DNA from 3 places in the Sphingomonas pollutisoli genome. Region 1 is predicted to be linked to each of the others. Evidence: riboswitches for the same ligand, from Rfam matches in the RefSeq annotation. Region 1 holds a riboswitch; each other region holds the start of a gene.

The links. A riboswitch is a leader RNA that binds a small molecule or an ion and turns the genes downstream of it on or off. The one in region 1 is predicted to bind fluoride.
Region 2: it holds a riboswitch for fluoride, as region 1 does, so the genes downstream of both, PX554_RS20510 (hypothetical protein) here and crcB (fluoride efflux transporter CrcB) in region 1, are expected to answer to the same signal.
Region 3: it holds a riboswitch for fluoride, as region 1 does, so the genes downstream of both, PX554_RS20680 (RNA pyrophosphohydrolase) here and crcB (fluoride efflux transporter CrcB) in region 1, are expected to answer to the same signal.

What each region holds. Positions count from the first base shown of each region.
Region 1 covers NZ_JARFNJ010000021.1:13,538-23,914, reverse strand. The annotation lists gene PX554_RS24895 (copper resistance protein B) at 1-414, shown strand, start outside; gene PX554_RS24890 (c-type cytochrome) at 427-1,023, shown strand; fluoride riboswitch at 1,096-1,167, shown strand; gene crcB (fluoride efflux transporter CrcB) at 1,186-1,563, shown strand; gene PX554_RS24880 (YeiH family protein) at 1,795-2,892, opposite strand; gene PX554_RS24875 (hypothetical protein) at 2,982-3,458, opposite strand; gene PX554_RS24870 (uracil-DNA glycosylase) at 3,527-4,168, shown strand; gene PX554_RS24865 (hypothetical protein) at 4,319-4,762, shown strand; gene PX554_RS24860 (heavy metal translocating P-type ATPase) at 4,811-6,892, opposite strand; gene PX554_RS24855 (c-type cytochrome) at 6,898-7,923, opposite strand; gene PX554_RS24850 (c-type cytochrome) at 7,920-9,134, opposite strand; gene PX554_RS24845 (cbb3-type cytochrome c oxidase subunit II) at 9,131-9,751, opposite strand; gene PX554_RS24840 (cbb3-type cytochrome c oxidase subunit I) at 9,748-10,377, opposite strand, start outside.
Region 2 covers NZ_JARFNJ010000011.1:17,250-27,626, forward strand. The annotation lists gene PX554_RS20475 (efflux RND transporter periplasmic adaptor subunit) at 1-466, opposite strand, end outside; gene PX554_RS20480 (TolC family protein) at 463-1,692, opposite strand; gene PX554_RS20485 (hypothetical protein) at 1,828-2,133, opposite strand; gene PX554_RS20490 (hypothetical protein) at 2,232-2,600, opposite strand; partial or broken gene PX554_RS20495 (MerR family transcriptional regulator) at 2,673-3,052, opposite strand; gene PX554_RS20500 (heavy metal translocating P-type ATPase) at 3,049-5,400, opposite strand; gene PX554_RS20505 (hypothetical protein) at 5,423-5,596, opposite strand; gene PX554_RS20510 (hypothetical protein) at 5,773-6,507, opposite strand; fluoride riboswitch at 6,731-6,790, opposite strand; fluoride riboswitch at 6,926-6,999, shown strand; gene PX554_RS20515 (ABC transporter ATP-binding protein) at 7,150-7,896, shown strand; gene PX554_RS20520 (dynamin family protein) at 7,967-9,673, shown strand; gene PX554_RS20525 (MutS-related protein) at 9,824-10,377, opposite strand, start outside.
Region 3 covers NZ_JARFNJ010000011.1:56,830-67,206, forward strand. The annotation lists gene PX554_RS20660 (proton-conducting transporter transmembrane domain-containing protein) at 1-1,354, opposite strand, end outside; gene PX554_RS20665 (hypothetical protein) at 1,354-2,034, opposite strand; gene PX554_RS20670 (respiratory chain complex I subunit 1 family protein) at 2,038-2,979, opposite strand; fluoride riboswitch at 3,138-3,197, opposite strand; gene PX554_RS20675 (universal stress protein) at 3,338-4,165, opposite strand; fluoride riboswitch at 4,220-4,281, opposite strand; fluoride riboswitch at 4,411-4,474, shown strand; gene PX554_RS20680 (RNA pyrophosphohydrolase) at 4,496-5,155, shown strand; fluoride riboswitch at 5,392-5,468, shown strand; gene PX554_RS20685 (hypothetical protein) at 5,440-5,625, shown strand; gene PX554_RS20690 (winged helix-turn-helix transcriptional regulator) at 5,679-6,014, shown strand; gene PX554_RS20695 (hypothetical protein) at 6,101-6,511, opposite strand; gene PX554_RS20700 (hypothetical protein) at 6,614-6,877, opposite strand; gene PX554_RS20705 (hypothetical protein) at 7,145-7,414, shown strand; gene PX554_RS20710 (hypothetical protein) at 7,433-8,731, opposite strand; gene PX554_RS20715 (lytic transglycosylase domain-containing protein) at 8,842-9,828, shown strand; gene PX554_RS20720 (XRE family transcriptional regulator) at 9,825-10,377, opposite strand, start outside.

The DNA.
Region 1 (10,377 bases):
GGCATCCGCCACGATTTCCAGCCGACACCGACGCAGACCTATGCGACGATCGGCATCGAAGGCCTGACGCCGTACGAGTTCGACACCGAGGCGGCATTGTTCCTGTCGACCAAGGGCGACGTGCTCGGCCGGGCCGAGGGCTGGTATGACGAGCAGATCACGCAGCGTTTAGTGTTGCAACCGCGCGTCGAGATCAATTTCGCGGCGCAAAATGTGCCTAAGAACCGGATCGGCGTCGGCCTTTCCACCGCCGAGCTGGGCCTGCGACTGCGCTACGAGATCAGCCGCCAGTTCGCGCCCTATGTCGGTATTTCCTACGAAGCAAAGGTCGGTCGCACCGCCGATTATGCCCGCGCCGACGGTGAGAGCCCGCACATGACGAGCCTCGTGTTCGGCATCCGCACCTGGTTCTAGAGGAGATCGTTCATGGCCGACTCGCGCAAGCCCCTTCGCCATCATCTGCCAAGCGGCCCGTTCGTCGCGATCGCCACGATCGTCGTCGTGCTGCTGATCGCTGTCTTCATCTATTCTGGCATCTACAACATCGGCGCCGATGCGCCGCACTCGCGCCCGGTCTACACGATGCTCGAAGGGCTGCGCGATCGATCGATCGCGGCGCATGCGCGGGGCATTACCGTGCCCGCCGATCTTGAAAGCCCGGCGCATGTGTCAGCGGGCGCCGGGCTCTACGGTGAGATGTGCCAGGGCTGTCACCTCGCCCCCGGCGCCGAGCGGACCGAGATTTCGCGAGGACTCTACCCGCAAGCGCCCGAACTGGCGAAGGGCACCGACCTGACGCCGGCGCAGCAATTCTGGGTGATCAAGCACGGGGTCAAACTCACCGCCATGCCCGCCTGGGGTAAGACCCATCCCGATGCGCTGATCTGGGACATGGTCGCGTTCCTCCAGAAGATGCCGGGTATGACGCCCGCTGCGTATAAGGCAGCCGTCGCCACTGCGCCCGAGGATCATGACGCGATGATGAAAGTCGCACACGGCCATACCGGGGAGGGTCACGTGTAACGGCTCGTTGCCCGTCGAATCACGCGCCCACCGGATCATGGATGCTTGACGTCTCCCAGGTTTTCGCGACATGCCGACAGCGGCAATGGAATCTGCCTGGCTTCGCCGAACCGCCCGTTTTGGGCTGATGACTCCTATCTCACATTATATTGGAGGTAGGCCATGCGGTCGGTCATCATCGTGTTCCTCGGCGCCGGGATCGGCGGGGCGCTACGACATCTGGCAGGCTTGGCGGCGCTGAGGCTGCTCGGCCCGGATTTTCCGTATGGGACGATGTTCGTGAACGTCGTCGGCGCCGCGACGATGGGATTGCTGGTCGGCCTGTTCGCGTTCCGAGTTTCCGGCGACGCCGATCTGCGGCTTTTCCTGACGACGGGGCTTCTCGGCGGTTTCACGACCTGGTCGACGTTCGCGCTCGATACGGTGACGCTGTGGGATCGAGGCAATCTGGTTCTCACGCTGCTCTACACGGTGGGCAGTTTCGTGCTGTCGATCGCCGCACTCGGAACAATGCTTCTGCTCGCACGTCGGTTGGCGTAGCGGATCGTTACGGTCGCTCCCTGGAAGGCAAGGAATAAAATGTCCGACAAACCTGACGAGCAGGCCCCGGTCGATCCGGAAGTCGCCGAGATGGAAGAACTCGAGGAGCACGAGCGCCAGAAGCGGCGTGAGGAAGAGAACGACCGGAAGCCTTGAGTTCCCGCCCCAAGCTCGGCGTGACTGGAAGCCGCATTCTCCTCACGCGGTCGCTTTCGACGCAGCATCCGGGATCTAGCGCGTCATGCCGAGGACGGTGATCAGCGCCAGGCTGATACCCCCGAGCGCGACCAGCGACAGGATCACCGCAGCGGTGACGCGACCGCCCGCCTTGGCGACGGTGCGCACGTCGACGCCCAGCCCGAGCGCGGCCATCGAAACGACCGTCAACACCGTTGCCGCTTCGCCGATCGGCGCGATCGCGGCGTGGGGCACGAGGTCCGCCGAACGCAGCCCGACCAGCGCCAGGAAGCCGATGATGAACCACGGCACGAGGTGGTGGATCGGCGGACGCCCCGCCTTGGGCCGATCGCCCGCGGTGACGTGCGGTGCCAATTCGTCGTATTCCTCGCGCAATTTGGGCGCGACGAGCGACAAAACGAGACATACCGGCCCCAGCATCAGCACGCGGACCAGCTTGACGAGCGTGCCCATCTGCACCGCCTGCGCGCCGAGCGGCGCGGCGGCGGCAATGACCTGCGGCACGGCATAGACGGTGAGGCCGGCAAGCGCGCCATAGGCGATCCCGCTCAGCCCCATCAGGACGCCGAGCAGCGGCAAGCCCAGCACCACGGCGACGCCGAGCACCGCGGTGAAAGCGATCGACGAGGCGACGTCGTCGCCGTCGGCGCCGATCACCGGCGCGATCGCGGCGATCGCGGAATTGCCGCAGATCGAATTGCCGCACGCGACGAGGATCGCCAGCCGCTTGGACAGGCCGAGAAAGCGGCCGAGTGTGAAGCTGACCAGGATCGCGGTCGCGACGATGCCGACGATGCCGATCAGCAAGGCCGGCCCGGCCGCGAGGATCGTCGCCGCGCTGACCGACGCGCCGAGCAGCACCACCGCGATCTCGAGCAGTAGCTTGGCGCTGAAATCGATCCCCGGAAACCATCTGGCGGCTGGCGTCCAGGCGGTGCGGATCGCGGTGCCGATTAGGATCGCGAGCACCAGCGCCTCGAGCCATGCGCGGCCAAACAATGCCTGTTCCGCTGACTGTAAGGCATAAGCCGTGAGTGTCACGCCGACGCACAGCAGCAGACCCGGCAGCACACCTCCGATCCCTGTCATGGCGGGGCGCGTCTCGTCCTGGGTAAGCGCTAGCGAAGTCATCACAATTCCTTTCGAGTGACACCTTGGCCCCCGGTCGGGCGGCATTCCAACGATCGCTGCCTGTCGTTCCGATCGGCTGGGACGATCGATCAGCGCGAGAGAGCGGCGATCACCCCGCCGACGGTGGCGAGCAGCAGCATCGCCGCAGGCAGAAAGATGATCTGCGCCATCGCCTCGCGGCCGCTGACGACGCCCGTCGCGATGTCGACCGGGCCGGCGAGAAAGTCGGCGAAGCTGCGCTGCCGCTCGCCCGGGGCCGGGCTGTCGGCGAGCAGGATGCCGCCGACGATCAGCCCGAAATACATAATCATCAGCACGGTGATGACGGTGAGCACCAATCCCGCTGCCGCGTCGCGCGCGAAGAACAGCCAGAAGCTCGCCAGCATCGCCGCGTAGCAGCCGACCAGCGCCTTGAGCACGCCCGGATGGATGCCACGCGACGCCACGCCGGGCGCAATGCGCTCGAGGTCGTCATAGGGGCCGGCGTCGGGGACCAGCGTCAAACGGGGACGGACGGGCGCGGCAGAAGCGTGTAGGATGTCGTCATGTCGAAGCTGCGTGGCCATGATAGCCTCCTGGCAAGTGGATGCCGCAAAGGATGGGCGCCTGGGAGCGATCGCTCCAACGGGTTCTCGTGGTCGTTCCGATCGGGATGACCGATCGGTCGCTTGCGCTGCTCGACGATTCCGAGGCCGCGGCTACCCGCGCTGCGAGCCTCGAGGCCGACCACGTTCGCCCGATCGAGGCGTGGCGGGAGAGGCTGCTCGTCGGCGGTCGCCGCGTGCCGCACGTCGATCCGCTCGACGGCGGTGCTAATGCGCGCCTGTTGCTGCTGCTCGAAACGCCCGGACCGGGCCGCGCGCCGGTCCGCTTCGTCTCGCGCGACAATCCGACCGGCACCGCGCGCAACCTGCGCCGTTTTCTCGACGAAGCCCGCATCGCGCGCGCCGACATGCTACTGTGGAACACCGTGCCGTGGATCGTGCACGCCCCCGGTGCCCGCAACCGTGCGCTCCGGCGCGGCGAGATCGCCGAGGGGCTGTCGCTGCTGCCGCCGCTGCTCGATCTGCTGCCGCGCCTGGAGGTCGTCGTGCTCGCAGGGCGCATCGCCGCCGAAGCCGCGCCTGTCATTCATGCGCATCGACCCGAGGTCGCGGTGCTGACGATGCCGCATCCCAGTCCGACCTATGTCTGCACCGATCCGGCGATTGTCAGGCGGATCGGCGAAGCGCTCAGGAAGGCGGGCGAGAGGCTGCGCGGTCGCGACGTATCGTGAGACGGCCTTAGCGGGCAGCGCCTGTCGATCGCCCATGCAACTGAACTGGCGACCGCGATCAATCTTCCTTCATGATCGGAACGATGAGGACGATCCATTTTTCTTGATGGAACGGGCAACCCATAATCGGCGGCGACAAGGAGACAGACCATGAATAAGTCAATCGTCGCTGCCGCGCTCATCGCATCCGCCCTCGGAACGCCGGCCGTCGCCACGACGTCCAAGGACGCGGCACCGTTCAGGATGCGGCATATCGAGGCGACCATGCCCCAGGATCCGTATCTGTCGCCACTCGATTCGGTCACCGAGCCGCATTACAGCCCGGCGGCCGATCTCGCGCCGGCCGCCCAGGTGATCGACAGCGCCATACCTGCTGGCACGCCACTCGACAGCGCGGTGGAGATGCTCCGCACCGCAGGCGCTCATTGTCGGCAACAGGATAGCAACGCGGTGAGCAGCTGCACCTATTTCGATATCCAGGCTAGCGGCGAGCACATCGATTCCGTTCATTGGAAAATCAATCTTCTCGCAACAGACGGAAAGCTCGATCGTGCGGAATTGCAGCGGTGGTGGACCCGTCAAGAAGGCGATTGAGCGATACTCGATTGCTGATCCCACACATCGACCATGATCGGCGCTTGCTCATCGCACGCGCATGGCGTTCGCCGTCACCAATAGCGAGCTTGCCAGCATCGCCGCCGCCGCGATCAGCGGGGTCATCAGACCGATCGCCGCGAGCGGCAGGGCGACAAGGTTGTAAAGCAACGCCAGCGCGAAATTCTGGCGGATGATCGTCGCGGTGCGGCGCGCGAGCGTCCACGCCGCGATCATCGTGCCGACCCCGCCTTCCTCGAACACCAGCCCGGCAGTCGCCGTGGCGGCGGCATGCGCGCGCGCGACGGTGATGCCGCAATCGGCCGCCGCGAGCGCCGGCGCGTCGTTGACGCCGTCGCCGACGACGATCACGGGCCACGACGCGGCGGCGACCAGCCGCGCCTTGTCCGCTGGCGTGCAGCCGGCGTGAACGTCGGCCGGCGCAATGCCGGTCGCCTCTGCGACGCTCGCCGCAGGGCCTTCGCCATCACCGGTCGCGAGCATCACCGCGACGCCTGCCCGGCGGAGGCGGGCAACGGTTCGCGCCGCATCGGGATCGATCGTGTCGGCAAGCGCGATGCGTCCCGCCGGCGCATCATCGATCGAGACGTCGAGCCAGGTCAGGCCGTCCTCGCCCGACCGCGCCGCCGCGCTCACCGCGACCCGGCGCCCGGCAGGATCGATGCCGCGCGCGCCGCGATCGAGCCGCTCGCCGCCGGCGCCGGCGGGCCGATCGCCGGCCAGCGCGCGCGCGATCGGATGATCGATCCCCTGTTCGGCATGGGCGGCCGCTGTCGCCAGCTCGGCCGCGGAGAACGGCGCCACGGGCTCCAGCGCCACGATCCGCAGGCGGCCGAGCGTCAGCGTCCCGGTCTTGTCGAACACCACCGAGGCCATCGCCGCCAGCGCCTCGAGCGCGGCGGGATCGGCGACGCGGATGCCTTGCCGCACGCCGGCGATCGCCGCGCGCACATGCGCGAGCGGTGCCGCGATGGCGAGCGCGCACGGGCAGATCACGATCAGGACGCTCAGCGCACGCGCGGCGGCGTCGGCGAACGACGCGGCGGCCATCAGCGCGAAGACGAACGCGACCAGCGCGATGATAGGTGTTGCGATCAGCAGAGCGCGAACCCAACGGTCGAGCTCGCGGCGCGGCTCGCCGCGCGCGGCGATCTCGATCGCGACGCGGCCGCCCATCCGGTCGATATCGCGGTCGCCACAGGGCCGGTCGACCTCGATCGTCAGCCGGCGGCGCAGGTTGGTGGTGCCGGCCTGAACGCGGTCGCCGACGGCGACGGTTAGCGCGGCGGCTTCGCCAGTCATCACCGCGCGGTCGACCAGACTGTCGCCGGCGACCACCACGCCGTCGATCGGAAACACCGCGCCGGCATCGACCAGCACGTGGTCGCCGGGCGCGAGCGACCGCGCGGCGACCGGCGCTCCGTCGCGCGCCGAGAGCGCCATTTCGGCGGCGACATCGTCGACCGCGGCGAGCGCTAGGATTGCGCTCCGCCGGACGCGCGTCTCGATCAGCCGGCCGACCAGCAGCAGCGTCACGAGCATTGTCGCGGTGTCGAAGAACACAGCCGCGCCGCCGCGCGCGAGGGCTGCAACCGACAGCAATGCCGCGCCGCCTGCGCCGATCGCGATCATCAGGTCGAGGCCGGGCGCGCGCAACCGGAGCGAGCGCCATGCCATGCGAAAGACCGCCGCGCCCGAATAGCAGAGCACCGGCAGCGCGAACACGCCCGAAGCGAGCGCGATCCACCACGCGACGCCCGGGGCAAGATCGGGCTGGGCGTAGAGGATCAGCGCCGCACCCATCGACCACATGCCAAACACGACCGCGACCGCCAGTCGCAACGAAAGCGCGCGGATCTCGCGATCGAAGCGTGCCGCCGTCTCGCCGAGGTCATGGCGCTCGACGAGGCGGTAGCCGGCATCGGCAACGCGCGCGCGGATCGTCGCCACGCTGCAGATATCGGCGTTCCAGCGGACCAGCGCGGAGGAGGTGACGAAATGCACGCCCGCGTCGGCGACGCCGTCAAGCGTCGCCAGCCGCCGCTCGAGCCCGCGCGCGCAGCCGGCGCAGAACAGGCCGTCGACGGCGAAGAGCTGGCGCTGCTCCATCGCCGTCAGCGCGCGGCGATCGCGGCTCCGGCGGGCGCCGTTCCGGTGCCGAGCAGATGACCGTCGACGACCTTGCCGTAGAAATCCTTCTTCGAGTGGAATTGCTTGGCGGCGTCGGCGATCGATCCGGTCTGGCGGGGATCCTTGGGCCGTTCCTGGCTGTCGATCCAGGCGGCGACGTCCCACGCCTGCTGGTCGGTCAGCGTGTTGCCCGAGCCGAGCGGCATGTTGGCCTTGACGAACGCGGCGGCGTTCTTGACCGATCCCATGCCCGCCCCCCAGTTGAAGCTGTTGGGCCCCCAGAGCGGCGGAAAGATCACGCGGCCGTTGAGATCGGTGCGGCCTTCGCCGTTGGTGCCGTGGCATTCGGCGCAATGCTGCTGGTAGACGCTCTGCCCGCGCATGCGGTCATAGCCGAGCGGCGTCTCCTTCAGCTTCACGAAGCCGGCGCCCTTCAGCTTGGTGTTGGTCGGCGCGCCGGTCGCCAGCCAGTGGAAATAGGCCTGGAGGTCGATATAGACCTGGTCGCCGGCCTTGGGCGGTCCACCGCTCGGGCTGGCCTGCGCGTTCATCGAATAGGTGAAGCAGCCCTTGAGCCGATCCTCCATCGTGTTGATCTTCTTGTTCTTCGAGCGATATTCGGGATAGCTCGTCCACGCCGCCCACATCGGCGCCGAATCCGCCTTGCGACCGCCATCGAGGTGGCAGTTGCGACAGGCGAGCCCGTTGCCGACGAATTGCGACGCCTGGGTCCCGGTATTCTCGAAGATCGCGAGGCCGTGGCGGATCGCGTCGCCCTCGGGTCCGTCGGGGATCTTGCTCATCGGCGGCGGCGTGAACGCGACCGGCCCGCTCGACGCGGACGGCGTGGCGTCGGGCGCCGGCGCGTGGTGGAATTCGTCGCGGACGAGCACCGCGAACACGAACAGCAGCACACCGCCGCCTAGCGCGTAGATGCCGCGGCGCGCGTCGCGGGCCCGCTGGTGGTCGCGCGGCGGCTCGGTGGTGGCGGGATCGTTGTCGGTGGTCATCGGCGGGTCTCCCCGGCTGCGGCGGTCCCGGCCGGCACGGGCGGCAATGTTGCCAGATAATCGGCGACAGCGCGACGGTCGCCATCGCTCAGCCGCCGGGCGATCGGGCTCATGACGTTGCCCGGCGGCCCGCCATTCCTGGCCGCGAGCGCGGCGAGGCGCCCCGCGATATAGGCCGATTGCTGCGCGGCGATCGCGGGGAAGCCCGGCGCGACGCCGAACCCCGACGATCCGTGGCACGAGAAGCACGACGGGATGTTCCGCGCATCGTCTCCGTTCAGCGCCAGCGTCGCGCCGCGCACGATTGCGCCGTCGAGCGACGGGCGCGCGCCCGACGGCGAGGCGAGCCCGGCGTAATAGCGCGAGAGGGCCCCGCGCTGCTGCGCGTCGAGCTGGCGCGCGACCGGTTGCATCGCGTCGCTCGACCGCGTGCCCGAGGCGAAGCGGATTAGTTGGGCGTCGATATAGGCGGCGGGCAGGCCGGCGAGCCGCGGCACGCTGTCGCGGCCTTCGCCCGCCGCGCCGTGGCACGATGCGCACGACCAGCCGCCACCCACGCCGTTGCCGGCGATCATCAGCGCACCGGCCGTGCTTGGGTCGGCGACCGGCGGACTCATCGCCGGCTGCGCGCCGATCGCGGGCGCGAGCTGCGCCACCTCGGCGCCGCCCTGCCAGGGCTGCGTTCGCGCCGCGGTCAGCGCGCGCTGGCGGGCAACGAACGCGGCGTCGATCGGGGCGGCCTTGTTGCCCCAGGCGCCGCGGACATAGCTTGCCAGGCGCGCGAGTTGCGCGTCGTCGAGCACGCTTGCGAACGCGGGCATATGGCCATCGAAGGGCTTGCCGCCGATCGCGATCGGCCCTTCGATGCCGTGGAGCAGGATCTGGACGATCGCGCGCGGATCGGCGGCGACCACGGGCGACCCGGCGAGCGGCGGCACCGCGCCGGCGATCCCGCCGCCGTCGCCCTGATGGCAGGTCGAGCAGCGCTCGGCGAACAGCATCGCGCCGGGCGCGTCGCTGCGCGCCAGGGCGGCGGCGGCCTGAGACGCACGTTCGGTGTTGCCGCGGTGGTGCGCGGCGCTGTCCTGAAACAAGGTCAGCGTGCCCCAGATGACCAGCGCGACGGCGATCCAGTAGACCGGCAGCGGAATGCGACGGCGCGGCTCGTAGGGTTCGAAATCCTCGTCAACCGGGTGGACAGGCGTGCTCATTTGCCGGCCGCCTTTTTCGCATAGCCGTCGTCGCGAATCGCATCGGCGGGGACCGGATAGGTATGATCGAGCGAGAGCAGATAAGCGACGAGATCGCGCGCCTCGGGCTTGGCGACGACGACCTTGCCGGGAATGCGCTGCTTGGGCGGCAGCCACACGACGAGATCGCCCGGCGCGGCGCGATCCTTGGTCTCGAACAGGAAGGGATAGGCCGGCATGATGCTCCACGGCGATACCGCGCGGGGCTGATAGAGATGGGTGAGCTGCCACGCCGCGCTCGGCAGGCGCGCGCCGACGTTGAACAGGTCGGGACCGGTGCGCATCGTGCCCATCAGGTGCGGATAGTCATAGGCATAGTCGGCGGCGACCGAGGCGCGGCCCCAGCCGCGTTCGGCGTCGGGCGCCTGATCGGGCGTGCGCGGCTGCTGGCTGTGGCAATAGACGCAGCCGAGCGAGATATATTGCTGGCGGCCGCGTAGCTCCTGCGCGGTATAGGGGCGCAGGCCTGGCGGCGATGGTTCGCTGCCGATCTGCAGCTTGGGGCCGACGACGAGCATGACGGTGGCGAAGGCGAGGATCGCCATCGCCAGCACGACGAGGGGAATCGAACGGTTCATGCCGCCACCGCCTTTGCGGCTGGCGAACCGCGCCGCATCAACAGGCCGACGAAATTGATCGCGAACAGGAAGTGCCCGAGCGTCATGATCGCGCCGCCGATCGAGCGCCCTTCGAGGAACGGCTTGAGCAGGATGACGCTCGCCGAGAACGGCCGCGTCGCATCGAGCATCGCCTCGCCCTCGAGCCAGCCGCCGATCGTCAGCGCGGTGAAATAGAGGATGAAGCCGAGCACGACGCACCAGAAATGTGCGGTGATCAGGCTCGGCCACGGCCAGTTCCGCCCGGTGATGCGCGGCATCATGTAATAGATCGAGCCGAACATCACGAAGGTCGCGAAGCCGTAGGCGCCGAGATGAGCGTGCGCGATGGTGAATTGGGTGAAGTGCGTGACGGTGTTGATCGAACGCAGCGCCTCGAGCGAGCCCTCGAACGACGCCAGCGTATACATGATCGCGCCGAGCGAGACGAAGCGTAGCGGCAGCGACGCGCGGAACGCCCACAGGTTGCGCGCGACGACGACGTGCTGGTTGATCGCGACCGCGATCACCGGCACGAACATCATCACGCTCTGCACCACCGACAGCGTCACCACCCAGGTCGGCACCGGGCCGCCGATGAGGTGATG
Region 2 (10,377 bases), on a different contig from region 1:
TCAGGTCGCCGGGTGCCCGGGCATAGACTCGCTGGACAAATCCCCCTGCACGAGCCTGGACGATTGCGACATCGCGCTGGTTGAAATCGATCGTGCCGGTGGCGGTCAGGCTGCTCGCCAGTTCTCCGCGCCGGACTGCCACCGTGCGGAGTCCCAACGTCTGCGATGTCGCAGGATCGATGCGGACGCCCGGCGCATCGCCACCGCCTTCATCGGCATATTTGGGGATGGTCTTCATCCCCATCGACGAAAGCGCATCCGGATTATTGTAATGCTCTTGCGGCACCATCGGATCGTACCAGTAGAGCGGCTTGCGGCCGGCATCGGCACCCTGGGCGGCTGATGGTGCGTCTGACGGATGGCTTGTCCAGCGCGCGATCCCGTAGCCGCCAGCTCCGGCGACCAGGGCAATGACAAGACCCGTGGCCGCGAGGCGGGGGCGGATCGTGGAGGCGGCTTCAGTCATTGGTCGTCGCTCCGATAGGTGAGGGTCAGCCTTGCGCCATCGGCGGCGACCAAGGCTTCGCGGTCGAGGGTAGTGAGGGTGGCATCGGCGAGGGCGGCATAAGCGTCGGCGATATCGACGAGGCTGGCGCGTCCTGCGGCGTAGCTGGCTGTTTCCAATTTGACGCGCTGATCAGCGAGCGGCTGCAGCGTATCCCGCGCGCGCATCCATTGCTCATGATGCATGACATGGTCGGCGAGATCGGCATCGAGATCGGCGACAAGCGCGCGCCGGGCGGCTTCGCGCTGGGCCAGCACCCGCCCGGCATTGGCCTGAGCCTCGGCGATCTGGGCGTTCTGACGATTGCGGGTGAAGAAGGGCAGGCTGAGGGTCACGCCTGCGGAGACATAGTCGCCGAAGCGGGGATCGCGGCGCTGGTAGGCCAGGTTGACGCCGAAGTCGGAGCGCCGGCCGGCATTGGCCATTCGGACATCGGCATCCGCCTGGCCGGATTGGGCATCGATCATCCGGATCGTGGGTTGACGATCCAGGCCCGCTCGCAGCGCGATTGCATCGACCGCAAAATCGGGGATCGGCCCGGCAATCTCAGGCGCCGGATCGCCTGTCCAGCGAGTCAATGTCGCACGCGCACGCGCGACGTTCGAAACCAGTTCGCTGCGGCGATCCTGCAGTGCCGCGACTGCCTGCCGCCCTGCGAGGGTCTGCGCTGGCCGCGCATTGCCCGAAGCGACCGCGCTGGTCGTGGTCCCTACCACGCGCTCGAGCCGGGACAGTACGTCGTCGAGCGCGGCAAGCCTGCGCTCGGCATAGGCCAGATTGATCCAGGCAAGTGCAGTGCCGACCTCGACGGTGCGGGCCTCGACCGCCGTATCAGCTTCCGCCGCCTTGATGTCGCTATCGGCACGCGCCTGCTGGGCATGGCGCCTGGCGAGATTGGGAATGTCTTGGCTGACGCCGACCCGCGCCATGGTGAAATCGTCACGCTGCGGCTCGAACGCGAGCGGTCCCGAGATCGGGAAGCTTTCGACGCTCACGCCGAGCGTCGGATCGGGCAGCGCGCCGGCGGCGCTGCGTGCCGAACGCGCTGCATCTGCGCCGAGCGCCTTGGCCTTGAGAGAAGGCGCTTCCTGCCGGGCACGCTGGAGCGCAGCTTCGAAGGTGAGCGGCCCGGCGGACGCAATGCCGGGAAGCATCGCGAGCAGCGGCAGACATAGAAACAATCGCATGGAAATCTCCTGATCGCGAGATCAGGCCGGCATCGCGCACTATGACGGGCACATCAGTGGCGGCGGAATGGGGGGCATCCCGCCGCCACTGCTGGCCTAGCCGTCTATGCGACCTGAAGCGGCCAGAACCTGTACCTAGCCGACCGACGAGGCTGACGAAGGCGGTGCCATGCTGTGCATCCGCTTCATGCAATCAGCAGCGCCGGTGGTGCTCATCTTCATCATGTCGCAGTCGCAGCTTGCCACCTGCGTGGCATCGGACACCCAGACTCGGCGGGGTGCCGTAAATGGCGCACGTGGGCCATAGTTTGGCGACTGGCGCCATTCGTAATGGCCCCGGGCACTGGCCGTCGGCGCGTCCTGCGCGAAAGCAGGGGCTGTGATTGCGAAGGTGGAAAGCGCGACCGCGATCGCCGCGGCCGACAGGTTGATCGTCTTCATGATTCAATTCCTCGAGCTGAAAGATATTTTCAGCGCGGGCGATTCAGCACTCCGGCAGCCGTTAACGGCCGCGGAAGACACGCGCCCGCGCGCGAAGGTCAGCCAAGGAAGGTGGGTGGTTCCGGTTCAGGTCCGGTGTCATGGCCGGTGAGGGTGACCAACGTCGGCCAGAACGCTCCGGCTATCGGTGCCAGTTGGGCCGTTGACGGCGCGGCCGAATCTTTGACGCCGAGCACAGCGCTGCACGCGGCCATCGCCATGCAGCCGGGCTTGGAGCCCTTGTCGGTCTTACCGGCTTTGGAAGCGCAGTCCATGCAGCCTGTCACCATCTTGCAGTCCGGCATGGAGGCATTGGAAGCGATCTGATCCTGCGTCATCAGCAGGCACGGCGCCGCGACCGCCATCCCGTTTCCGGCGAGGCCGAACAGGATGCCAATACATAAGAGATGGCGCAGTAGCTTCAGCACGGCGTGAAAATGCTCCTCCCTTCTACGGGAGTCAATTCGTTGCGGTTGCCAAGAAGGCTACTGAGGCAGGAATCAGCCATCTCGCGCCAGCCTTTCTATGATTGGGTAGTCGGACCGCGCGTCGCCATGGCAGCGTTCGGCTAGATCTACGAGCGTGCGTCGCATTGCTTCTAAGGCCTTGGCCTTGCACTGGAGCTCCTCGGCCAGCGCCTTCACTTCGGCGCTCGCTCGGCTCCGGTCATTCCACAGGTCGAGCAGGATACGGATTCCTCGATCGGAAAGCCCAGATCGCGCGCGTTGGCGATGAAACGCAGCCGGTGGAGATCGGCGGCCGAATAGCCGCGACGGCCGCCGTCGCGCCGCGGTGTCGTGCAGGATCAAGCCAATGTTCTCAAGTGGCGGATCATCCGCTGCGAGACACCGCTCGCTTCCGACGCTTGGCCGATGTTCAGAGCTTCACGTCATTGAGCCTGAGCGCGTTCAAGACGACGGTGAAGCTCGACAGCGCCATCGCGGCGCCCGCGAACATCGGCGACATCAATACGCCCGCGACCGGATAGAGCACGCCAGCCGCTACCGGCACGCCGATGCCGTTGAACAGGAACGAGAAGAACAAATTCTGGCGAATATTGCCCATCGTCGCGCGCGCGAGCCGGCGCGCACGCACCATCGCCGCGAGGTCGCCCTTGGTCAGCGTCATGCCCGCGCTTTCGATCGCGATATCGACGCCCGTTCCCATCGCCACGCCGACGTCCGCGGCGGCGAGTGCGGGCGCGTCGTTGATGCCGTCGCCGGCCATCGCAACGGTCGCTCCCTTGGCCTTGAGCTCGCCGATGATCCGCGCTTTGTCCTCGGGCTTGAGATCGGCATGCACCTCGTCGATCCCGCCGATCTGGCGCCTGATCGCTTCCGCCGTCTCAAGGCTGTCGCCCGTCAGCATCACGATGCGCAGCCCGTCTTTGCGCAGTTGCGCGATCGCGTCGCGCGCCGATTGTTTGAGCGGATCGGCGACGGCGAGCAGCCCTGCCAGACGCCCGTCGATCGCCACCAGCATGACGCCGGCGCCTTCGCTGCGGTGACGCTCTGCAGGAGCATCGAGCGGGCTGGGGTCGACTCCGATCCGCCGCATCTGCGCAGCATTGCCGACGACGACCGCGCGCCCCACGACCCGGCCGCTGATCCCGAGGCCGGTCTGAGATTCGAAATCCTCCGCCGGCGAGAGCTTGAGGCCGGCCGCCTCGGCCGCTGTCACAACGGCATACGCCAGCGGGTGCTCAGAACGGCTTTCGACAGCCGCTGCGGCAGCGAGCAGAGCATCCTTGCTGAAACCGCCGTCTCGTTCGACGGCGATGAGCTTGGGCTTACCCTCTGTCAGCGTGCCGGTCTTGTCGATGACCAGCGTATCGACCTTGTCGAGCGTCTGGAGCGTTTCGGCGTTCTTGACCAGTACGCCGGCACGCGCGCCGCGTCCGGCACCGACCATGATCGACATCGGTGTGGCGAGTCCTAGCGCGCACGGGCAGGCGATAACTAGCACCGCGATCGCATTCAACAGCGCGTGACCGAAACGCGGTTCGGGGCCGACCAGGTTCCAAGTCACGAATGCCGCGAACGCGATCAGAACGACCAGCGGCACAAACCAGCCCGAGACACGATCCGCCACCGCCTGGATCGGCGCGCGGCTGCGCTGCGCCTGGCCGACCATCTTGACGATCCGCGCGAGCACGGTGTCCGATCCGATCGCCCGGGCTTCGATCACCAGGCTGCCGGTGCCATTGACCGTGCCGCCGGTAACCGCAGCCTCCGCCTCCTTGACCACCGGCGCGGACTCGCCGGTGAGCATCGATTCGTCGACCGGCGAGCGGCCCTCGATCACCACCCCGTCAACCGGGATCGCTTCGCCCGGCCGCACGCGCAGCCGGTCGCCGACGGTGATATCGGCCAGCGTGACTTCGCGTTCAATGCCGTCGGCATCGAGCCGATGCGCGGTCTTCGGCGCGAGGCCGAGCAGCGCTCGGATTGCCCGGCCGGTCGCGGCGCGGGCGCGAAGCTCGAGCACTTGTCCCAGCAGCACCAGCGTCACCACGACCCCGGCCGCCTCGTAATAGATCGGCATCATCGCGCCGTGCTCGCGGAAGCTTGGCGGGAACAAGCCCGGAGCGAGCGTCGCCACCAGGCTGTAGAGGAATGCTGCGCCGACCCCGATCGTGATCAGCGTGAACATATTGTAGTGGCGGCTCCTGAGCGACGCCCAGCCCCGTTCGAAAAAGGGCAGCCCGCCCCATAATACGATCGGCGCGGTCAGCACGAGCTGGATCCAGGGCGACAGCATCGGATCGACGATGTGGATGCCGATCATCTCGGCGCCCATGGAGACGGCGAGCAGCGGCAGCGTGAGCACGCCCGAAACCCATAGGCGCCGCGTGAAATCGACAAGCTCGGCATCGGGCGCGTCGTCGAGCGAGGGCTCCTCGGGTTCGAGCGCCATGCCGCAGATCGGGCAGGTCCCCGGACCGTCGCGGCGAATCTGCGGGTGCATCGGGCAGGTCCAGATCGCGCCCGGGCTGGCCGCGGGCTCCGGGCGGCGATCGTCCGGATAGGCTTGCGGGTTCGCGACGAACTTGGCTTGGCAGTCCGCGCTGCAGAAATGATAGTCTTGGCCGTCATGCGCCGCATGATGCGGCGTGGTCTCGGGGTCAACGGTTATGCCGCAGACCGGGTCCTTCGCCTCATCGTCGGGCTTGGCCTGGCTGGCGCAGCAATCACTTCCGGGACGCGCATGGCGGTCGGCATGGTTCATCTGGCGGTCCTCCGATGCGACCTCATGTGGGGTTTGACATCATGGCAGGGTCGGCCCTAATTGATTCGAGCAGCCGGTCGGCATGTTGCTTGCTGTTCGGCGCTTGTCCGCGGTGACGAAGCGCGATCCTCCCCTTCATCATATGGATAAGCTCTCGCTCGGTCACATCGGCGAAACGATGCAGGTCGGCCGTCATGAAGCTCCTGATCGCCACAAGGTCGCGGTAGTCGCGGACTCGGGCGCGGCGAAGCAGACCTGGCATAGCCCCGATCGACACATTCGCCAGCGACCGCGATGAGAGCTGAGTGGCGCCCTCAAGAGGGGAAAAGCGGACAACCGCCACTCGCCGCACCATGGACGCCACGTTCGGCGCTAGCGCAGAGCACGAAAGAAACTTCGCCTCCGCACGCTCTCGACCGCTTCTTGCCACGCCGATGAAGTTAGCACGCCCAGACGGGGATAGGAGAGGAGCAGCTGATAGGCAGCCGAACCGCCATGTCCGCTTGCAGCGACGTCGAACGCTCCCAGCCGCCGGAGCAGAGGAACAGCCTCGATATGCCCGGCGATGATCGCCACGCCGATCGCAACGTCCACCCAGACGCTGTGCGTGCCCAGCGTGACGAAGCCTGCAACCAACACTGCGACGCTATAGGGTAGCGTGGACCTAACCACGGGCGCCATCGCCTCGACAAGCCTCGACCCTTCGCGTCGGAACCTTGCGAGCGACCACGCTTCGTAGATATTCACGCCCATCGCACAGGCAGCGGACGAGGCGATCCAATCCCATTTGGGTACGATGGGGTGGCTCATCTGCTCGATGAGGCACCAGACGACCACCACCACCGGTAACCCCAGTCCGGCGCAATAGAAGGAGGCCAATTTGCGCCTCGTCGGACGGCCCAGGAAAAGGCTGCCGGCAAGAAGAGCTTCGATCGATGCACAATTATAGACCACGATCGCGAGGCCCGCGACACTGGCGGACCGGACCATGACCCCGATGATCAGGAAAAAACCCGAAAAGTTAAACTGAAGCCGGCACCCTAGCTCAAGGGCCGCCCGCAGCTTGTCCGCGTTCGTTCCGAGACTTTCCCTCGCTCCGCTAGGCATCCAACCTCCCTGCGGGCGGCCGGGCACACAGAAACCTCAAGCGCATGCCCGCGGCCTCGTTGATCATGGCCCTGCTTCGAGCACCGCCCGCGACCGGCGATCCATGGTGCCCTCGTCTTGGCAACCTCCGCAACATCACTGTATCCTCTCACGCCCGAGATTGGCGGGCGCCTTGTGTGTCGAGGACGTCGAGATGCGGCGAGGACACACTCCCACCGCGCTCGGCACGGTAGGAGTCATCAGCCTTTCGGCGAGTATGGGGGACTCCATCCCCTTGCCGGCACGGCGACCTGCATCACACCGGATGGCAGATTTGGGCCAGCCACGCTACTGTCGTGACTTGTTCTTCGCGTCGCGTCAACAGTCGTAAAACGGGCCCGGCAATGCTTGCTTGCGCGGCCAAAAAGCTCGCCATAGGATGGTGCGCGGCAATGGATTCCTGCCTGGCCCGAGAGCCGAACCGCCTGCAAGGCTGATGATTCCTACCTTTTTGCGATTACGCACCAAGGAGGAATTGTGCCTGGACGACTGCCTACAAGCATTTCACCCATCCGCTGGTCAGGTCACGCACCCAAAACTGTGACGGGAAAGGACGATGCCGCGTCGCGGCCGTCGCCGTTAGTAATCGAGGGTCTCCAAACAGTGATCGGAGATCAGCTCATTCACGATCAGCTCGATCTCACCGTAAATCGCGGCGAGATCCTTGGGTTGGTCGGCGGCTCAGGATCGGGCAAATCGGTGCTCCTCAAATCCATCATCGGACTGCTGCGCCCTGCGGCAGGAACGATCCACGTATTCGGAACGGACATTTATTCCGATGACGAGACGGCCGTCGCGAACGTGAAACGGCGTTGGGGAGTCCTTTTCCAAGCAAACGCGCTCTTCTCGACGCTTACAGTCTGCGAAAATGTCCAGGTGCCGCTCCGCGAAAATGCGCGCCTGCCGCAGGAGCTACTGGATCAGATCGCCGCGCTCAAAGTGCGCCAGGCCGGCCTTCCGGACGATGCTCTGTTCAAATATCCAAGCGAGTTGTCGGGCGGCATGCAAAAACGGGCGGGCGTGGCGCGCGCGATTGCGATTGATCCGGAACTGCTGTTACTCGACGAGCCGACCTCGGGTCTCGATCCGATCATGGCAGGGCAAATTGACCGGCTGATCCATGACTTGGCCCATGGCCTGGGTCTGACCGTCGTTCTGGTCACTCATGACATCGACACCCTTTATGCGATCTGCGACCGTGTCGCCGCGCTCGCTGACAAACATATTGTCGCCGTCGCGCCCGTTCGCGAGCTTGAGCACTGTCAGCATCCCTGGGTGCAGGAATATCTGCTGGGCAAGCGGTCCAGGACAGGAGCCATGTCGATCCTTGAAGCGGAGCAGAGAAGCTGATCAGGCCGTCTGAACATTTTCTGAAACCGTCGAAGCGCAGTTGCCGGAGCCGGCAAAAGGGCCGGCCGTTATGATCGAGGTCGCTCATCACCCCGACACCTTGGCGCGATTGCTTCGCCTTCTCGACCAGTTAACTGTCGACCAACCCGAGTTGGCCGATACCGAGGTGACCGTGGCTTCACGGATCGAGAGACTTTCGAAGCGCGTCGAAGCAGGACGTTTCCAGCTCGCCATTGTCGGCCAGTTCAAGCGCGGAAAGTCCACGCTGTTGAACGCGATCCTTGGAGTCGACGCCCTTCCGACCGGCGTTGTTCCGCTGACGGCGATTCCGACGTCGATCGCTTATGGGGATCAAGCAAGGCTCGAGGTCGATTTCACCGATAGGCCCACAGAACGTCACGCCCCTGGCTCTATCGATGAGCTGCGCGAGAAGGTCGCCGAATTCGTAACAGAAACAGGCAATCCCCATAACCGGCAGCACGTTGCCGCTGTCCGGCTGAGCTTGCCTGTTCCCTTGCTTTCCGACGGCCTGGTGGTGATCGATACACCGGGAATTGGCTCGACCGAACGCCACAACAGCAATGCTGCATTGGCGGCTCTGCCGGAGTGTGACGCCGCCATCATGGTTCTGTCACCCGATCCCCCGATAACCGAAGCGGAGATCGCATATCTCGCGCTGATCAAACAACATGCTGCACGGATCATCCCGGTCCTGAACAAGTCGGATCTCGTGACATCGGCGGAGCGCCAGACAATCGGCGACTATGTCATGGCGATCCTTTCAAAGAGCGGAATCGAGGAGCCGCTGTCGGCCGTCGCAGCTCGCGGAACGCCGGTCTTCGGAATCGTCGAACTCAGGAGCCGCATCCAATCGCTGTGGCAAGAGCGAAGCTGGCTTCTCGCCCAGGCCGCCATCCTCAAGACCAAGGCGGATTTGTCCGAGCTGGCGTTCCAGAACGACATCGCCCGCGCGGCCATGAAACTTCCCGTCGAGGCTCTCGATGAGAAGCTCGCCGCTATCCGTGAGGGTGTTGACAAGATCATGGAGCAGCAGCGTGTGGCCGGCGATCTGATGGCCGGCGAACGGCAGCGCCTCCGCAACTTCATCGATGAAGAGGCGGCCGGGATCCGGCAGCGTGCGCAGAACCATCTCCGACAGATTCTTGATCCCACAATCGACAGTTCGCACGACCGACGCGCATTCACGGTGATCGCGGCGGCGAGCACCCGTTTCTTCGAAGACGCTTATCGCGAGCTGACCCAAGTCGTCCGCATCCGCTTGGACGCCGCGGCCGAGCGTGCCCGCGACCGGATTCTGCCGACTCTCGAGCGGATGCGCCAGATCGCGATCGACGCGCTCGACGTTCGCTTCGTCGTTCCCGCCGTGACGATCGAACTGAAGGCGCCGCGCGAACTCGCCTGGATCGAGCGTCAAGCAGAAACGATGAATCCTTTGCCTACCGGCTTGACCGATGGGCTTCTTCCCTCGGCTTGGCGCGACGCGCGCCGCCGACGGCGGCTTCTTCAGGAGGTCGAGCGCATCACGACGCAGAATACGGAAAACCTGCGATGGACACTCCGCCAGCAGGCGGAGGACATCTTGCGTGGATTCGACCGCGAACTGGACCGTCAATTAGAGGATGCGGGACGGTCGATCATGGGATTGGCCCGTCAGGCGCGGGAGGTGCGGAGCGGCGCGGCGGAGGCGGCGGCGCAGCAGATCGCAGCGCGGGATCGGCGAGCTGCGCTGTTGGGGACGGCCGCGACGATCGCATGAGTCGGCATTTTCGCCTGGGGGGTGAGAAGCGTCCATGAGCCGCAATCGCCGTGTTCATCGATGTCGCGCAAGGATCGACCGAGCCGGTCGAAAACCAGTCGACAAGAAATCCGGCGCTCTCTTTGCCGACCGGTTTCTTCATACGTGGTTCTATGCCGTATCGATAGCTGTCGTCGAACCTTCAAAGATCTTACGATACAGATCTTCACCGAAACTGGTCCTGAGCGGCTCGCCTTCGAGGATGCGGAATGATCGCCGACCCTGATCGTCACGGTCGGCGCGCAGAAAGAGCGATGCTTCATCGTGCCGCTCCGCCGCCCGATGGGCATATTCATAAAGGTGGGTGACGAAGACGACCCGGGCGCCACCCGCGCACAATGACTCCACGATGTCGTCGGCGATATCCGAGCCCTCCCGCTCGGTCGTGGAGGCGAACGACTCGTTCAGCAGCATCAGCGCACCGGCACGAAAATGGTCGACGATATCGCTCACGCGCGCCAGCTCCTCGTCGAACTTTCCGCTGACAAGTCCGGCATCTTCCTCCCGCTTGTAGTGCGTCAGCACGTCGCCACAGAGGCTGGCGGCAAAGCGGCGCGCAGGAACGTACATCCCGCATTGCGCCATGAGTTGGGCAACGCCGATCGAGCGGAGCAGCGTAGACTTTCCGCCCTGATTGGCACCGGTGATGACGACGAGCGACCGGC
Region 3 (10,377 bases), on a different contig from region 1:
AGGCGCTGAGTGTCCGGCCGGACCGCTCTTCCGGCGCGGATGCCGGCGGTTCCAGGTACATCACCCGGAAATGGTTCATGAAGGCGATGAAGATAACGATCAGCAGCAGGGCCATGCCGTAAACCGCCCAGGACAGATGGGGCAGGCCGATGCCGGCGCGCAGGATGGTGAGTTCGCTCTGGAACAGGCCAAAGGGTGGCGCGCCGGTAATCGCGGCGGCACCGGCCAGCCAGAGCGCAGCCTGCGCCGGGAAGCGTAGCCAGACATCCCGGATGCCGCGAATGTCCTTGGTCTGATAGGCGCGCATCGCGTTGCCGGCGCCGAAGAACATGAGCGACTTGTTCAACGAGTGGTTGAGCATGTGGTAGAGCGCCCCGGCGGTGCCGAGAATCCCGCCGAACCCGAAGCCGAGCGCCATCACGCCCATGTGCTCGACGCTCGAATAGGCCATCAGCCGCTTGATCCCGCGCTGACGGACGATGAACAGCGCGCCGACCAGGATCGAGAGCAGCCCGAGCGCGACCGTCACCACGCGGCAGGTGCCGCCGATGCCGGCGGCGTCGGCCACGCCGAGGAAGCGAACCACGCCCAGCATGGCGGTGTTGAGCAGCGCTCCGGAGAGCATGGCGGAGACCGGGGCCGGGGACTCGCTGTGCGCATCAGGCAGCCAGCTATGCATCGGCGCCAGGCCGACCTTCGTGCCATAGCCCACGAGCACGAGCAGGAAGGACAACAGGATGATGGACTGGCTGGCGCGCGGGGCGACAGCAGTGAGCGAAGCCCAGGTCAGTTCATAGGTCGGGCCATTGACGAAGGTGCCGCTCCAGTAGAACAACACTGTGCCGAGCAACGCCAGGCTGATGCCCGCCGAGACGATCACGATATATTTCCAGGCTGCCTCGATGCTCGACGCCTCATGCTCGAAGGCGACCAGGAAAGTGCTGACCAAAGTCGTCAGCTCGATCGCGATCCAGTAGAGTCCCGGATTGTTCATGAGCGGCCCGACGAAGATCGTGAGCGCGAAGCCGGCGAACAGGGCATAGAAGCCGGGTAGCCGCTCATCCTCGTCCAGCATCCGCATGTAGCCGATCGCGTAGATCGACGAGAGTAGATAGACGAGCGCGGCGCAGAGGATGACCCACGCGCCCAGCGCGTCGAGCGCAATATAGCTGCGGCCGTAGATCACCGGCTCTGGCGTCGCGCGCCAGACCAGTGCGATCGCGACCGCGAAGCTGCCGATGCTCGCCAGCAGGTTGATCGCTTCGGCGAAGCGCGGGCTTCGGCCGGCGATCGAGCCGACCACGGCCACCGCGGGGCAGAGCAGCAGCAGGGCGATGAGCGTGCCCGTCGTCATCACCCGACAAGCCTCTTCAGGTCGAGGCTCGAAGTGCTGCCGACATGCACGGTGAGGTAGCGGACCAGCACGCCGAAGCAGGCGACCACTACCAGCAGATCGAACAGGATGACCAGCTCGATCAGGATCGGCATTCCCGGCACCAGGATCTGGGCGCCGAGGAAGATGCCGTTCTCTAGCACCAGCAGGCCGAGGATCTGGCTGATCGCCTCATGGCGCACCACCAGCATGAGAAAGCCGATCATCTTCATCGACAGCATGACGGTGAGCGCCAGGACCACGACGGTCCCGGCGGCGCCGACCCGCACGCCGATATGCTCGGACACCACCAGCGCGAAGACGATCGCCGCCGCACCCAACACTAGGCAGGAGCTGGGGCGCAGGGCCTCATGGATCTCGCGCTTGATGTCGAGACGCCGGATGATCCGCGCCAGCAGATAGGGGAGGATGAGGCCGCGGAAGAGCGCCGTCAGCGCCGCGATCGCGTATAGCTCGGGAAAGCCGCCGTAGAAGCCGACCACCGCAGACAGGCCGGCGATCACCCAGGACTCGGCCGCGAAGGCGTAGAGATAATTGTTCAGCCAGCGTGAGCCCAGCATCACGAACGCGAGCAGCAGACTGAGGATCGCCATCAGGCTGAACAAGGACGCAGCGAGCGGATCAAGATGTTCGACCGGCATAGGCTATCCCATTTGCGAGCTGATGATGGAGAGGACCGCGAGCAGGAATGAGGCCGCGAGCGGCTCCTGATAGCGGTAGAAGCGAAGGCGCGACTGCGTCGTCTCGACCACGACCACGACGAGCAGCACCACGAGGAACTTGAGCAGGTCCGCGCTGATCGCGCCCAGCGCGCCGAGCGACGTGCCCAGGTGCGACAAGCCCCAGGGCAGCAGCAGCACGTTGCAGAAGATGGTGTAGAGGATGAACTGCTTCATCATCGACGCCCATTTGAGGAGCGCCAGCAGCGGCCCGGAATATTCGAGGATGCGCGCCTCCTCGATCATATAGACCTCGATATGCGTGCTCGAATGGATCGGCAGGCGATCGGTCTCAGCGAGGATCAGGACGAAGAAGGCCGCGACGAGGAACAGGTGGCTGGGGCTCCAGTAGAGCGCGGGCGTGGCGACCAGCAGATGGTTGACGACAAAAGGGATCATCGACCGCGCGAGCAGGGTGATGCCGACAAAGACGACGATCAGGGTCGGTTCGGACAGGATCGCGATCATCGTCGCCCGGCTCGAACCGATGCCGCCATAGCTCGACCCGCTGTCGAGGCCGGCGAACAGGATCAGGAAGGAGCCGAGGGTCAGGATCAGGCCGCCCCCCAATATGTCCCCCATGTCCGAATAGGGCAGGGGATAGTCGGTCAGCACCGGGATCAGGATCGGCACCGTCAGCATGCAGGTGAAGGCGATGATCGGCGCCACCCAGAACAGCCAGGAAGCCGTTTCCGGAATGACGATCTCCTTGCGGAAGAGCTTCCACAGGTCCCGATAGGGCTGGAAGATGCTTGGCCCCTGGCTCCGCTGCACCTTCTCCTCGAAATTATGGATCACCCCCTGCAGTAGCGGTGCCAGCAGCAGAACCCCAAGGACCTGGAAGAACTGGAGCACGAGGTCGCGCATCAGCGACGCCTCGCGGTCGATGACGCGAATGGACTACCCGTTCCCAGTCCAGCCATGGCGCACCGACTCCCACTTCTCGCTCCGAAGAGCAGGCATGTGTCGGGACCGGGCGGTCTGGCTTTCAGCCCGTGCGGCGGAGACACACACCCGCCGCGTTCAACGCGGTAGGGGTCATCAGCCGTTCGGCGGTTGTGGGGGACTCCATCCCCATCCAGCAATGTATCAGGCGCACCATGCTTAGCCTCGCAGAACAACCGCCTCAAGACGAGATCGTTCCACCAGCAAACCAATCGAACTTTCGTAAATCGGCCGCCTATGATGCGACCAAGTGCGAGGGCGCTGAATTGGGCGCCCATACTCAGGCGCAATGGGCCAAGAACAACGGAAGATCGCAATGGGCCAACACATGCCGTGTCGTGCCGCCCAATAGCCATTCGAGAAGCTGATTATGACGATAGGCGCCCATCACGAGAAGATCGGCGTCCAGATTATGGGCCTCGGTGACGATCTGGTCTCCGAGCGTCTCCGTGTCGCGCTGGGATTGATGGACCTGGTAGCTGATGCCGTGGGCGTCCAGCAGCTCCCGCGCTGGATCCGCCAATTCGGGCTCTTCGGCGATCAGCAGCAGTGTCACCTCAACCGCGACCTTGAGCCAGGGAAGAGCGCCTTCCAGCGCTTTGCGGCAGCAGGCCGTGTTGTTCCAGGCGACCACGATGTGGTCTGCGAAAGTGTCGCCCGGCTTCAGCGACCATTTGGCCGGCACGAGGAAGAGCGGGTGGTGCGCCCGATGGATGGCGGCATGCAAGGCGTCGCCGCCGTCCATATTGGTGGGACGAGCCAGCACCAGCACGTCGAAGGCGCGCGCCTCCTGCTCGACATTCTCCTCTTCGGCGCCGATCCGCTCTTTCCAGGTGAGCGGAATATCCGCATCGGGATGGGACGCCACCCACTCCTCATAGGCCGCAAGGGTCGCCGCTTCTCGTTCCTTCGCGGTGCCCTCGTGGCGTTCGCGAAGCTGTTGGAACGCGATCTCCTCCGACGCGACGATCAGATAGTCAGGATCGACAACCACATGCAAAGCCTCGACGGTCGCGTCGTGGATGGCATGCGCTGCTGCCTCGGCGGCATCGAGACAAGCCGCTGCCGTCGCGGACTCCGCCACAACAGCGAGTATTTTGACCGTCATCGGCCCTCTCCTATGTCGGGAGCGGGCACTCGCGTCCTACCCGCGCCCATTATGCGCATGGTAGGAGTCATCAGCCTTTTCGGCGGTTTAAGGGGGACTCCATCCCCATCATCAGACTAGGAAATTTCTACCTTCTTCGCAATCATTTGATCAGAACCTCCTAAGCTTCTGATGTAGAAAGGGGACATGGCCCAAAACGAATAAACCAACGAGCTTGTAGATCGTTGCCGAGACTTCTGTTAAGCGGCGCGGATGGGGATGGAGTCCCCCATAACCGCCTGCCAGCAGGATGATGACTCCTACCAGGCCGATTTTTTCGGAGGTAGGACCATGGGCGACCGTTCACACGCCAAAGTTCACGCATTCGTCGAGCAATTGCTCAACGATCCCATGACCGAAATCGCCATGAAGGCAGACGGCATCGAGTTCCACGACGCCAAGATCCTGTTGGCGCGTGCCTCACTGGCACAATATGATATTCCGCCTCCCTATCCGCGATTGCCCCACGGCTACCGGCGCAGCGTCGGTATCGCACTCTTCAATCGCCACGGGAGTATCTGGGTCGGCCGCCGCCGCGATCTGGCCGAGCCGGCATGGCAGCTTCCCCAGGGCGCGATCGATCCGGACGAAAGCCCCGTCGAGGCAGCCTATCGGGAACTGCACGAGGAGCTTGGGCTTGCTGACGCCGAGCTGCTGGCGGAACATGAGGATTGGCTGCGCTACGACTTGCCCGAGGAACTGCTGGGGCGCACCTGGGGCGGCAATTGGCGCGGGCAGGAACAGCGCTGGATCGCGATGCGCTATCTGGGCGAGGATGCCGACATCGATATCGAGACGGCACATCCCGAGTTCAGCGATTGGTATTGGGCGGACCTGGGCGACGTTCCCGCTCTGGCCGCGCCGTTCAAGCGCCATGTCTACGAGGAGATCGCGACACGCTTCGCGCGTTTCGCCGTTCCGCACGAGGATCTATCGGCGCCCGGCCCATGATCCCGCATTTCGACACGAGACAATCGGAACAGGAAGAGGAAGCTGAGCTCTGGCCCGCGAGACGTTGACCGAACTGGAAGCGGATCACGCCTTCCTGACCTAAGGCGATGTGTCGCGGACTGACCGCCCGCGGCGCTGCGCTGGATGATGGCACGCAGCTAAGGTAAGCCTCTGCATAATTTTTATTATGGCGAACGTCTTTCCGGCTTGACCGAATATGCTGCACTGCACTATCGGCCCCGCCAGGCAATGGATTTCTGCCTGGCCTAGCTGCCGAACCGCCCATGTCCGGGCTGATGATTCCTACCTTTTGCGATGACGCAACAAGGGGGAACTGTGCGCGGCGTTTTCGTGTCCTCAACAATGATAATGGCCTGGGCGGTTTCGTCCGGGTGTGCGGCACGCATGTCCTGGCATTCCTGCGCTGGGTGCTCATCCTCTCGCCGATGGCGCTCGCCGTCTTCGTCTAACCGAAGGCGATTGGCACGTAGTCGTCGCTCCTGGAGTTTCATGAGTGCCTACTATGTGTGTCCAAGCAAATCCGATCGGCGATGTCCCATTGCGTCAAGCTGAGGTAGATGAAATTTTCCTGCATCTGACCGGACGCTGGGTTCTTCAGATCCTCATGGCTCTGAATAGAGGACAAATGCGTTTCACTTGTCTTCGGCGGGCGATACCGAAGGTGAGCGCCAATGTTTTAACTGCCCGTCTAAGAGAGCTGGAGACGGCTCGTCTGATAACGCGAACCAATCTACCCCCGCCAACCGCCTATCAAGTTTACGAACTCGGGCCACTTGCCCAGGAACTGCGACCTGCGCTCGATCATCTCGAACGATGGAAAATGCAGCTATCCGAATAAGATTGAAGCACTTCGCGTGACGACGAACAGTAGTGCTGGTCGGTGGCTGCTCCCCAACAATGATCAGCGACCGGGGGAGATGGCCATCAGGGTCGCCCCAGGAGCGCTTCTGCAACGTCGCTGTAGCTGATCGGATGGACATGGTCCTTCGAGCGAAAGCGCATCAGATCCAGCGTTTCGTCACCGAACCGGATGGCGACTGAGTTGACGAGATATGCGCGCTCCCTTGAGTAGGGAAGGAGCCAAATGACCCTCCGGGTGGTAATGCTCTGGCGCACACCGCTGAGCTTGGCTGCCGTTGCCGCACCGGGTTCATCGTTCGAGCCGATTGCAAATATGCAGGCTCCATAGACTTTGCGAGGTTTCCGCCAGGCCAATATCTGGTCGGTTGTCGCGCGTTCTACCGCTGTCACGTCGCATTGTCGTGCGTAGCGGGCGTTGATCTCTTTCGCTATGCCAACGCCGATGCTGTCGCCAAGGATGAGGCATTCGAACATGGAGCTACCCTCCCCGGGGCCTAAGCTATTCTCGTTTTTGCGAGCAGCGCAACCTGAAGGGCTTCTATCTATCCGTCGGTGCGGGACGCGAAAGGCGTGGGGCTAGCCGCTAATAGCGGCGCCGACATGCGCTTCAAGCTCGGACACATCCGCGTTGGCCAGGATGTATGAGGCATCAGACGCCGCGAAGAATAGCAGCACCTGTTCATCTTCCGAGATTGGCCGAGGCGTGTCTGCTGTCGCAGGGTCGACGCTCCACCAGCTATCGACGAAGTCCAGAAGTTCAGACCAGGCTCGATCGTCGTCTTCGTGGATTGTGATATGGTCTTTGCCGCGATGAAGAATGACAAGGACCGAGACACGCATAACAACTCACCCACTGGAAGCATATTGGCCGCCCAGCCGGCGCCACTGCAATCCGACGGAGTCCACCTATTGTTAGGGAGACGGGCAATCAGTTCCCTAACAATCGTGTCCGTTATGGTGCTATGTTGCAGCGCAGAGCTGCCAGTTGAGCTGGCATTAACGATCAAGGCGGTATTCTTGAAGGGCGGCGCGCAAAGGGCGCTCAGGAAACGATCGTTGTTTAGGAGTATTTCCTAGACTTGCGGATCAGAAGGGCCGGTGACGCTGATGGCACATCTGTCGGACTTGGAGATACAGAACTGGATAGCGCTTTACGCAGCGGCAGGTCTGTGTTGCGTGTTTGCCGTGGTTCTCTCGATCGCGACCGTCTTCGTCGAGCTTTACCGCGAGGAAGCCTGGGGAAATCTCAAGACGTTCCGTAGCGCGATCCTCTTAATCCCCAGAACCTGGTGGCGGTGGCAGAAGCTTTACCTGCTCTCGACCCCGGTCACGCTCGCAATCGTCGGCTCGTTCGCGGCGACCCTCTCGTGGAGCTGAAGAACCTCCAGGCCCAATTCACGCATAAATCAATGCCTCGGACAAAAGCCGGCTGACCCTCCCATCGTCGACGTCGGCGGGCGTAATGACAAGCACGGGCGCGATCTGCTCCAGATTTCGATGTCCTGCCGCCTTTTGAGCCAGATAGTCGGCGCTCGGCCCGCCCATCGCTTCGACGATGAGCTGCCGGATCTCCCCGGTCGATCGCGAGCGCGCTTCTATCACGAAATCCGGCCGACATGGACCGAGAGGCGTCAGCCTGTCGAAGACCGGCTTCTCGAACGCGATGTCCACGCCGCGGCGTGCGAATTCGTGTCTGGAGCCAAGGATCGCCCGCAGCACGCTCCGTTCGAAATCGCTCTCGACTGGCATGAAGCGAGTGCCCGACCAGATCGGCTGCGCATAGGCGCGCAGCGGCGCGTAGCCGTGCGCCTCGGGATATTCGCCCATCACGATGATCACCAGATACGGTCCCTTGATCGGGTTCGCCCGTACCGATGGTGACTGGACGCGATTTGCGACCGTTATGGGCTCTGATCCCGCCGGGAAGATCGTCGAGCCTTTGAACTCGTTGGCAAAGACCGTGAGAAAGCCTTGTGGGGCATGGCCTCGGGGCCAGCGGCGCGCGAGCTCTCGAATGCCGGCATAGGCGCGCCTGCTGTGAAGCGCGTCCCCGTGGGTCCAAAGCACGCGACCGAGCTCGATGCCCGGCGCGACCTCGATCTTAGCGGCCGCGGCGGCGAGTGCTTTGAACTCTTCTGCGATCGTCCGCTCGAGCGGCTCCTCATGATAGGGGACGGCTATGTTGAGACCGGCGTTGCTCAGCAGGCGCCAGAGCAGGCGAGCCAGGCGCGGTACGGATGCGCCTCGCGTGCGATCGTCGCTTGCGTCATTGTCAGGGCGTTGAGCCAGCTTCTCTGGCGCAGGACGCAGAACTTCGAAATAGCCGACGGGAGGGTCCGCAGGCGTCTGAGCGCCGCGGGTCTCGGTGATGCGGTTCGTGACCTGATCCCGAAAGAACGGACAATCCGCGTGATGCTCGGGCCGTTTCGTGCTGGTGAGCCGACGCAAATAATAGGTTTCCGCCTCGGATAGGAACGCTGGTGTCAGAATGGGAGGCGCGCGGTCGGTGCCGAGGCAGTCGCACGCGATCCACTTCCCGCCGATGCGCGCCTGCTGCACCAAGGTGATGCCGGCGTCCTCGTCGTGACGGGAGCCCTCGCCTATGTACCAGCGTACCAAGGCCGCCCGAAGCGGGAGGGGGAGGTGGATGCGGGCGGTGCCGAGCCCGTCGCTATGGCGACCGATCAACCACATAAGCAAACCTGTCAGAACGGATTTTCAGCGATGCTTCCCGAGGCTCGCGGGATTGACAACAATATTCGCCCTGACCTCCACTATCGCTGATGTCGGTTGGGAGGTCTCAAATGAGATCGATTTTGTTGACGTGCGTGGCCCTGTCCGTTGGGCTTTGTGCTTCGGAGGCGGGCGCCGGCCAGCGCACCAAGGCCCTAAGGACGGTGCAGGTCATCGTGATGGGGGCAGGGTCGGCAACTGGCACGCCTCCGGGCGAGCCGCCTCAAATGCCGACCGCCCTTGCTGACGCGGATGATGGTCGAACACCGGCCCCGAAACCGATCCCTGCCGGATTTCGGACCCATGACTTGAGCCGACGCTGGGTTGCCTTTGAGATGGCGAACAGCTTCAGCGCTGCCGCCACCGGTCAGGCTGACAGCGGCGATCCGGATCCATTTGCCCATGTCGGAGTGGCGCCTCTTGACCCTGCGCCGATGAACGCGGCGGTTCCCTTGCCGTCATCCATCGCCATCCCGCGATGGATGCGAGAGGGCGTGCCTTTTTCGAGCGTCCCAACGAGCTTCGCGCCCGGCTGTTCTCCCAGAGGATATCGGCCCGCGGGCTTTCTGGATGCGCGCACCGAATCCAGACGGTTCGGCTATTATGGCATGATGAGCAGCATCGCGTGCGAGTACGGGATTCCGGTTGGATTGTTCGATGCGATGATCATTCGGGAGAGCGGCTACGATGCCGGAATTTACTCCGCAAAGAACGCGTTCGGTCTTACGCAGCTCATGCCTGGCACGGCTGCCGGGCTCGGCGTAGATCGCTACGACGTCGAGCAAAATCTGCGAGGCGGCGCTCGCTACCTGCGTCAGCAGCTCGACCGGTTCGGACAAGTCCATCTGGCGCTCGCGGCCTATAATGCTGGGCCAGGACGCATCAGAGATGGGATGCTGCCACGCATCGTAGAGACACACGCATATGTCGAAAATGTCCTGCTAAACTGGCAACGCTTAGCCGGGCTTTCGCCGCGCATAAGGGTGCAAAACATAACGGGGGTGCCTGCAACGCGGCCGCCGGTGATCGGCCGCTCGGTAACAGTTACTTCATATTAGGTCAGGAGCGGCTCGAACAGGTTTGTGGCCAATGTCGAAAACCATAATAGCAGACTTAGGGTCGAAATCTGAGCGAGGTGGGCTCTTCGCGCCATGACGGCGCCGACCTCTTTAACCAGCTTCTCAATCACGGCCTGTCGTAGCGGACCGGCCCACTCCTTGCGGACTTCGGTGCCGTCCATGCCTTCGATTTCATCGAGCGCCGCCACGAGCATCGACGGGAGCCCTTTGAAAAGTTCGGTGAGCATCGCGATCGAGGTTTGGAACCGCTCGTCGAGGAACAGCTTTGGATCGCGGTAGGTCTCTACGGCTATCATGGCCTGAGCGATGTTGATGTCGAGAGCACCCAGAATCTGCTGAAATTCGCTCAAATACATCGCCGCCCGCTTGGCGGGATCGCTGTGGAGCAGAAGCCCCAAGCGGGTTTTGCTGATGCCGGTCTTGAGTGCGAGTTTGCGCTGTCCGACGTTTTGCTCGGACATGGCTTCCAGAATCAGCGGAATGAAATCCCGCTGCTCGACGCTGACCGGATTGCAGTCATCGTCTGAC